2 regions of the Shewanella sp. N2AIL genome follow, and region 1 is predicted to be linked to the other one. Evidence: predicted binding sites of a transcription regulator. Region 1 holds the regulator's gene; the other holds the start of a gene.
What was found. The regulator FliA, encoded in region 1, starts transcription of late flagellar genes. The targets are predictions, from matches to a motif close to CTAAAGNTNNNNNNNNNNNNGCCGATA.
Positions count from the first base shown of each region.

Region 2: the regulator FliA is predicted to act here: its motif matches at 2,690-2,716, upstream of pomA (flagellar motor protein PomA).

Region 1 covers NZ_JALBYT010000003.1:101,720-106,467, forward strand. The annotation lists gene MO387_RS03520 (chemotaxis protein CheA) at 1-1,592, opposite strand, end outside; gene MO387_RS03525 (protein phosphatase CheZ) at 1,608-2,345, opposite strand; gene cheY (chemotaxis response regulator CheY) at 2,359-2,742, opposite strand; gene MO387_RS03535 (RNA polymerase sigma factor FliA) at 2,790-3,503, opposite strand; gene MO387_RS03540 (MinD/ParA family protein) at 3,496-4,377, opposite strand; gene flhF (flagellar biosynthesis protein FlhF) at 4,382-4,748, opposite strand, start outside.
Region 2 covers NZ_JALBYT010000002.1:329,994-334,741, forward strand. The annotation lists gene dxs (1-deoxy-D-xylulose-5-phosphate synthase) at 1-1,415, opposite strand, end outside; gene ispA ((2E,6E)-farnesyl diphosphate synthase) at 1,437-2,318, opposite strand; gene xseB (exodeoxyribonuclease VII small subunit) at 2,321-2,560, opposite strand; gene pomA (flagellar motor protein PomA) at 2,875-3,642, shown strand; gene MO387_RS03090 (flagellar motor protein MotB) at 3,646-4,578, shown strand; partial or broken gene MO387_RS03095 (valyl-tRNA synthetase) at 4,680-4,748, shown strand, end outside.

The DNA of each region.
Region 1 (4,748 bases):
CCGCGCGTTATCGCGATTTTTTTCAGTTTTTCAGGGTCCATACCTGCGCCATCGTCTTCGATTTTCAGCAGTATATGGTCACCTTCCTGACTTGCAGATAAGGTAATCGTACCCGTTCTCGGCTTGCCATTGGCTTCACGCTCGTTTGGCATTTCAATACCGTGATCCACAGAGTTACGCACTAAGTGGACGAGTGGATCGGCAAGCGCTTCAACTAAGTTTTTATCTAGGTCGGTTTCTTCACCAACCATGATCAAATCAATTTCTTTATTGAGTGTACGCGCAAGATCACGTACTACCCGAGGGAAACGACCAAACACTTTCTTGATCGGTTGCATACGGGTTTTCATCACCGCGCCTTGCAAATCGGCCGTCACGAGATCTAAGTTCGCAAGGGCCTTAGACATTTCCTCATCATCACGACTGATACCTAAGCTCACTAATCGATTACGCACTAACACTAACTCGCCCACCATATTCATGATTTGGTCGAGTCGTGCAGTATCAACACGTACTGTAGTTTCACCTTGAGGCACATTTGCTGAACTTGCTTTAGCTGGCGCTTTATCTACAACTGCAATGTCCACTTTCGGTTTTGCGGCAACAACGGGGGCTGGAGCAGGCGCAGCAGCTTTTACTGGTGTGGGAGTCGGAGCAGCTTTAGGTGCAACAGTCGAAGCAGGCGTTACTGGTGCAGTAGGCGCTTTTACTTCTGCTTTTGCAGGGGCCGCACCTTTACCATGGAGTTCATCGAGTAATCTTTCAAACTCGTCATCGGTAATTTCATCGGCATCCACTATCGGTTGAGGCGTGGGAGCCGAAGCGACCTTTGGTTTAGCTGGCACTTCTGCCTCAGCTTTAAACTTGCCTGAACCATGTAGTTCATCAAGCAATGCCTCAAACTCATCATCAGTGATGTCATCACCCGATGCTGAAGACGCTTTAACTGGCGCAGCTGGCTTAGCGACCACAGGTTCAGACGCCACAGCGGTAGCAGCCGCAGGGCCTTTTCCTGAGCCATGAAGCGCATCTAACAAAGCTTCAAATTCAGCATCGTTGATATCATCAATACTTGAAGATGAGCTATTACTTATCTCTGCGGGAATGTCTTGTGGGACGGGAGTTTCAACAATGGCTTCAACGACAGGCTCTGGTTCGACAACGTCTACCACCTCTGCAGACGCAACTTCAGATGGCAATGGCGCACCTGAACTCAGCATTTTAAGCCTAGCCAACAGGCCCGACTCAGCAGGATCTTGTTGTTCGCCCTGCTGCGTTTGAGCAAACATGGTATTAATAGCATCAACAGCCTGCAAAATAATATCCATCAGCTCTGCGTTTACGCTGCGTTTGCCTGTGCGCAATAGATCGAAGGTATTTTCAGCCTCATGACACACATCGACCATGGGAGTTAAGCTAAGAAAGCCTGCGCCACCTTTAACGGTATGAAACCCTCGGAAAATGGCGTTTAGCAAGTTTGTGTCATCAGGATTATTTTCAAGCGCAACGAGTTGCTCTTGAAGAAGCTCTAAAATTTCACCGGCTTCGATTAAAAAGTCCTGGAGTATCTCTTCATCTACATCAAAGGCCATCAAATTGACTCCCAGTTAGAAACCCAGACTCGATAGAAGATCATCCACTTCGTCTTGACCCGTTACTACATCTTGACGAAGCTCGGCATTCATTATCGGCCCTTCCGCTTCAATATTATTTTTCTGAGCAATCTGAGTTTCAATCATAGGTTGCTCACCAAATACCGTCAGCATAGAAACGAGATTACTTTCAACTTCCATTACTAGATCAATAACACGACGGATTATTTGTCCTGTTAAGTCTTGAAAATCTTGCGCCATCAAAATTTGATTCAGCAATTCACGTAATCGAGTCGAGTCATTTGCACTACGGGACATAAGATCTTGGACATCGTGACAAAGAACCTTAAATTCGCTCAGTGCTATCTCGCGTCGCATTAATCTGTCCCAAGATGGCATGACTTTTTGAATATTAACCGTTACGGCATTGGCCAAAGGTAAACATTCTTCAACCGCATCCATGGTTTTATTTGCCGCTTGTTCAGTCATGTCAATAACGTAATTTAAACGTTGCTTGGCATCGGGAATTTCTGTATTGGCTAATTCAGAAAGACGATTATCAACTTGAAAATCCATCAGCGCACTATGAAGTTGCCGAGTTAATTTTCCTACCTCTTCAAATAATTCTCGTTGCAGTGGAGCTGCAAGCTCCCGAAATAAATCATCTGCCTGACTTTGCTCACCTGCACTTAATAATTCAACAAAGTGCTGAGCTTGCTCGAGCGTGATGAGCCCTGATGTTTGTGACTTCATAGCTCATCCTTGCTCAAGCGAGTCGTTCGAATATTTTATCTAACTTCTCTTTCAGCGTTGCTGCGGTAAAAGGCTTAACCACATATCCATTCACTCCCGCTTGAGCGGCAGCAATAATCTGTTCACGTTTTGCTTCAGCAGTTACCATTAATACGGGTAAATGCTTTAGCGAATCATCTGCGCGAATTGCTTTTAACAGATCGATCCCTTGCATGCCGGGCATATTCCAATCTGTAACAACAAAATCAAAATCCCCCTTTTGCAACATCGGCAGGGCTGTTGAGCCATCGTCTGCTTCTTGGGTGTTGTTAAACCCCAAGTCTCGCAACAAGTTCTTGATGATACGCCTCATTGTCGAAAAATCGTCAACAATGAGAATCTTCATATTCTTGTCCAAGGTTTCCTCCGGTGAGCTGACATTCTGTGCTCGATTAATAATTATACTTATGTCCAGTGCTTGAGTTTAGCTTTCAATCGCAACATTGCCTGACTTAATATCTGGCTAACCCGCGATTCACTGACTTCAAGAATGGCGCCAATCTCTTTTAAATTCAATGCTTCATCGTAGTACAGGGATAACACTAATGCATCTCTTTCAGGCAATAATTTAATTGCCTCAACCAGAGCAGAATGAAATTGGTTCTCAGCTAATGCTTCAAATGAATCATCATCGGACCGATCACTCACTGTAAGTATATCCTGAGATACGCCTAAGTCTTCTATCCCTATGATTTTTCCGACAGAAACATCGTTAAGAATATGATGGTACTCATCGAGCGTCATATCAAGTTTTTCTGCAATTTCTGTGTCGCGTGCATCACGACCCAGCGCTTGCTCTAACTCATCTATTGCATGTGCAACCTTGCGGTTGTTACGATGAACGGAACGAGGGACCCAATCGCCACGGCGAATTTCATCTAACATGGCCCCACGTATGCGTATGCCGGCGAAGGTTTCAAATTTCGCACCCTTGCCACCATCAAACTTGGATGATGCTTCTAATAACCCCATCATCCCAGCTTGGAGTAAATCATCTAACTGCACGGAGGCAGGTAGTCTGGCGAGTAAATGATGCGCAATTCTTTTAACCAACGGAGCATACTGTTCAACGATCGACGATTTATTGTCTAAACAAGTATACGCAGCGGCTTTATTCACTCGTTTTTTCCTCTTGAAAATCTGGTCGTTGTACTAAACGCTCAACGAAAAACTCCAAATGCCCACCAGGTTGCTGCGGTACAGGCCAGCTTAGAATTTTATTTGCCAACCCTTGATACGCAATCGCTGCTGGTGATTTAGGATAAGCTTCAACCACCAATTTTTGTTTACGAACTGATTTACGTAAGTTTTCGTCAAATGGGATTGTTGCAACCAATTCAAGGGCGACATCCAAAAATCTGTCGGTCACTTTACTGAGTTTAGCAAATAATTCCATACCTTCGCGTAAACTACGCACCATATTGGCAACTATTTTAAAACGGAACACGCCATGCTCACGGCTGAGGATTTTTATCAGGGCATAGGCATCGGTAATTGATGTGGGTTCATCACAAACAACGACCAGCACATCCTGCGATGCACGTGAGAAACTGAGCACCATATCTGAAATCCCAGCAGCAGTATCTACGACTAGAATATCAAACTGAGTCCGCATCTCACTAAATGCGCGAATTAACCCGGCATGTTGCGCTGGACTTAATTCCACCATCCCTTGTGTTCCTGAAGTGGCTGGTACTATGCCAATCCCTTTAGGGCCACGAACGATAATATCGTCAAGCTCTGCATCACCAGAGAGGACATGGGAGAGGTTACGCTCGGCACGAATACCCAGCATGACATCGACGTTTGCTAAGCCAAGGTCAGCATCAAGTACCAAGACACGCTTGCCTTTTTCGGCTAATGCCACAGCTGTATTAATGGAAACGCTGGTTTTACCAACGCCACCTTTACCACCTGTGACCGCGATTACTTTCACTTTTTCGTTATAGGGTTGATTCATCATACGTAAACCACTTGCTTGATCCAGGGTCATAAATCTACTCAAATGCACAGGCCATATTATCTGACCACGCTGTGTCTTGTAATGATTGTTGTTCAGTACTATCTAACGCTGCGAGTGCCTGCTGGGCTAAATCTAAGGTATCCGCAACTTTCATATCTTCAGGAACTCTTTGTCCATCAGTAACATAACTTAATGGTAATCCGTTTTGGATCAACACACTTAATGCCCCTGCTAACGACACAGATTCATCGAGTTTTGTGAGAACGACACCAGATAGGGGAATGCGTTTAAAATGATTGACTGCATCTTGCAGCACACGGCGCTGTCCTGTCGCAGACAGTACCAGATAACTGCGGATAGGTATCCTGCTATTTGCAGTTAAATTATCAAGTTGCTGGTAA
Region 2 (4,748 bases), on a different contig from region 1:
CTTGGACCCGCATCATAGCAATAGCCAGTGTAGAGCATTTGACGACATTCATTTTCGTCCGACGGCGCCATGATCACCATGTTGGGGATGCAACGCATAAAGCTTAAATCGAATGCACCTTGGTGAGTTGGACCATCGGCACCGACAATACCGCCGCGATCGATAGCGAACAATACCGGTAATTGCTGCAGCGCCACATCATGAATAAGTTGATCGTAGGCGCGTTGCAGGAAGGTCGAGTAAATCGCCACCACAGGCTTAAAGCCTTCACAGGCAAAACCTGCGGCTAAAGTCACTGCATGCTGCTCGGCAATCGCCGCATCGAAATATTGTTTCGTGAAACGCTGGGAAAACTCCACCATGCCCGAGCCTTCGCGCATCGCAGGAGTAATGGCTAATACTTTCTCATCTTGCTCAGCGATGTCGCATAACCATTTACCGAAGACTTGGGAAAAGGTCGGTAAACCGGGTTTGGTAGCCGGCTTTTTAAACAGCGACGGGTCAAACTTAGGCACCGCATGCCAACCGATAGGATCTTTTTCAGCAGGTTCATAACCACGACCTTTCTTCGTCATGATGTGCAGCACCTGTGGACCTTTCAGATTGCGCATATTACGCATGGTCTCGACCAGAGCATCAACATCGTGGCCGTCGATAGGACCGATATAGTTGAAACCTAACTCCTCAAATAGCGTGCCAGGAACGACCATGCCCTTGAGGTGTTCCTCAGTGCGTTTGGCCATTTCTTTGATGACGGGCATGCCTTTCAATACTTTCTTGCCGCCTTCGCGCAGCGTAGTGTAGAAACGGCCTGACATCAGTTGGGCTAAATGGTTATTGAGGGCGCCGACATTTTCAGAGATCGACATTTCGTTGTCGTTCAGTACCACGAGCATGTCATTGTGTAAGTCGCCTGCGTGGTTCATGGCTTCAAACACCATACCACCAGTCATGGCGCCATCACCGATCACGGCAACGACTTTACGACCCGCTTGTTCTTTTTCTGCGGCAATCGCCATCGCCAGTGCGGCGCTGATAGACGTGCCTGAATGCCCAACGCTGAAAGTGTCGTATTCACTTTCTTCACGCCATGGAAAAGGATGCAAGCCATCTTTTTGGCGAATGGTGTGCATCTTGTCGCGACGACCCGTGAGAATTTTGTGGGGATAAGCCTGATGGCCCACATCCCAAATCAGCCGATCAAAAGGGGTGTTGTAGACATAGTGCAACGCAACAGTGAGTTCCACTGTGCCGAGCCCAGAGGCAAAATGTCCGCTGGATATGCCAACAGACTTAAGAAGGAACTCGCGCAGTTCGTCGGCTACTTGTGGTAAAAGTGCCTGAGGAAGCTGGCGGAGTTCATTGGGGGTGTTGGCCTGCGCCAACACGGGAAACTGAGAAATGTCCAAACTCATAGCGAGATACTTCGACTCTTATTATATTCTTCGCTCAATGATATAGCGGGCGAAGTCTGCAATTAACTGGCTATTGTATGGCAATTTAGCCAGCGCTGATAGTGCCTCTTGGATCAGTTGTTTGGCGGTGTCTTGTGCACCTTGTAGTCCAAGTAGTTGTGGAAACGTACTCTTATTCGATTCAGTATCAGAGCCTTGCGGCTTACCGAGTTCTTCGGTGGTGGCTACTATGTCAAGGATATCGTCTTGTACTTGGAAGGCGAGTCCGACCGCACGGGCAAAATCCATCATAGCAGCATACTGATCTTTTGGCGCGTTTGCGGCGATTAATGCTAACTCAACGGCGCAACTGATAAGGGCGCCAGTTTTCATATTATGTAGCTGAGTTAATGCTTTAAGATCAATATGTTTATCGGTTGAGGCTAAGTCTATCGCTTGGCCGCCACACATGCCACGATAACCTGAGGCTTTTGCCAATACTCTGACCATAGCGATATGTTGCTCGCTGCTGATCCCAGCTACCGCTTCGGTGACAATTTCAAAGGCTAAGGTCTGCAGTGCATCCCCCGCTAAAATGGCGGTCGCTTCATCAAAGGCGATATGCACAGTGGGCTGACCACGGCGCAGCTCATCATCATCCATGGCGGGTAAATCATCGTGGATCAATGAATAAGCATGGATACATTCAATGGCTGCGGCGCAGGCATCTAATTTTTCGAGCTCGACCCCAAACATGCGTCCGACACTGTATACGAGGAAAGGTCGAATGCGTTTGCCACCCAATAATGCGCCGTAAGTCATGGCGGCTTTTAATTGGGGAGCGGTATCTTCAAGCGTACTAAAACGCTGTTTTAATTGATTATCAACCCGTTGTTGATATTCTTGAATGGCACTGACTAACACGCTTATTCGCCCTCAACGGCATAGGGGGATAGGGGCGCATTTTCATCTTGTTTCAGTAAAATGGCCACTTTTTGTTGGGCTTGTTCGAGTTTTGCTTGGCTATTTCGAACCAGATTGATGCCACGTTCAAATTGTTTTAACGCGTCATCGAGGGAGATATCGCCTTGTTCTAGATCGGCAACAATGCGCTCAAGTTCGCCAAGGGATTCTTCAAAACTGAGATTTTCGGGTTTCTTCGCCACGTTTATGCTTCCTTTGATTTAGCGGACACAAGGTATATCAGGGCGGCTTTAGGGTCAAATTCAGACTAAAGATATTTGCTCAATAGCACGCTTTGTTACTGAAATTTTTTCAGAAAATATAAATTGTCGCTAAACTTGCTTAGTGTGTGTCCGATAACTGACAATAGTATCATCATTTGTATGGTAATTTTTAACTTGATAGACAAGGCTCGCATGTGTGTCGGTGGGATTATCTTATTCAGTGGAACAACTGAGTGTTATTGCTTACCTAGGGTAAGTATTATGTCGTTTATTACGAAAATTGAGGAGCCGTTGTGGATTTAGCAACAGTAATTGGAATTGTGGGTGCCTTTGGTTTTATCCTCGGGGCAATGGCCACCAGCGGCGGTTTAATGATTTTCGTTGATGTACCCTCGATTCTTATTGTTTTCGGTGGGTCCTTCTTCGTGGTGATGATGAAGTTCAATCTTAAACAGTTTTTTAGTGCGGTAAAAATCGCCGCCAAAGCGTTTATTTTTAAGATTGATAAGCCAGAAGATTTGATTGAACAGTCCGTGACTATGGCTGATGCCGCCCGTAAAGGCGGTTTTTTAGCTTTAGAAGAAGCGCAAATTACCAACAGCTTTATGCAAAAAGCCGTCGACATGCTCGTTGATGGTCACGATGGTGAAGTGGTGCGCGCTGCCTTAGAGAAGGATATCGCCCTGACCGAAGAGCGCCATCGTACTGGGATCGGCATTTTTAGAGCCTTCGGTGACGTAGGTCCTGCAATGGGCATGATAGGTACGCTGGTGGGTCTTGTGGCCATGCTGTCAAACATGTCAGATCCTAAATCCATCGGCCCTTCAATGGCGGTGGCCTTGTTAACCACCTTATACGGCGCTATGGTCGCCAACATGGTTTGTCTTCCTATCGCGGATAAGTTAACGCTTAGGATGGGTGAAGAAATGCTGAACCGTAACTTGATTATGGATGCGGTATTGGCGATTCAAGACGGACAAAACCCTCGGGTGATTGAAGGCTTCTTGAAAAATTATCTGGCTGAGAAAAATCGCAAAATAGATACAACGGACGGAGAGTAGCCCATGGCTAAGGCTAAGTGCAACTGTCCACCGGCCGGAGCACCGATGTGGTTGGCGACCTTTGCTGACTTGATGTCGCTGTTGATGTGTTTCTTCGTGTTGTTATTGTCATTTTCCGAAATGGACGTAATGAAGTTTAAGCAGATCGCGGGCTCAATGAAGTATGCCTTTGGTGTGCAAAATAAGGTGGAAGTCAAAGATATCCCGAAGGGGACGTCAGTGATTGCCTTAGAATTTAGACCAGGACGTCCCGATCCCACCCCGATTGAAATAATCAACCAACAAACCAATGAAATGACGGAACCTGTATTGGATTACCAAGCGGGTGAAGACGACAGTGCGGGCGGCGTGCAGCAGCAAAGTGGTTCCCAGCGTGGCGGCGAAGCCACTGCAACAGCGCAGGAAGTGGCTGATGCGGTTAAGGCCGAAGCGGCAGCGGCGCAGGATAAGATCAATCAAGAAGTGAAGAAGATGGCGCAGGAACTCAATAAAGAAATCACCGATGGTGCGATAGAAATTGAGTCCTTAGGTCAGCAGATTATTATCCGTATCCGTGAGAAGGGCTCATTTGCCTCTGGTTCTGGCTTCCTTCAGCCTCGATTTAAACCTGTGGTGCGCTCTGTTGGCGAACTGCTAAAAGATGTGCCAGGGATTATTACGGTATCGGGTTACACGGATGATATGCAAATCAGCGATGAGCTTTATAGCTCTAACTGGGATTTATCCAGTAAACGTGCTGTGGCTGTGGCCCACGAGTTAGTACAAGTTAAAGGCTTTGATTCTAAAAGGATGAAAGTGGTTGGCATGGCGTCTAACAATCCGATAGTGCCAAATGATTCACCGGAGAATCGTGCCCGTAACCGCAGGGTGGAAATTGCCATTGAGCAAGGTAAAGCCAAGGAATCTGATGAAATTCAGGTTGGCAATTCGCCTTAGATAGGCTCAATACGCGCTGTATCTAAAGCCGCAATTCTGTTGCGGCTTTTTTTATTGGACTGTCCCGTCCTGAAATACGTTGACATAAAGAGGACTTCTTTATGACAACATCAATTAACTCAAGCCGTAAGCGCACACAACGAGATTACACCTTAGCCTTTAAATTAGGC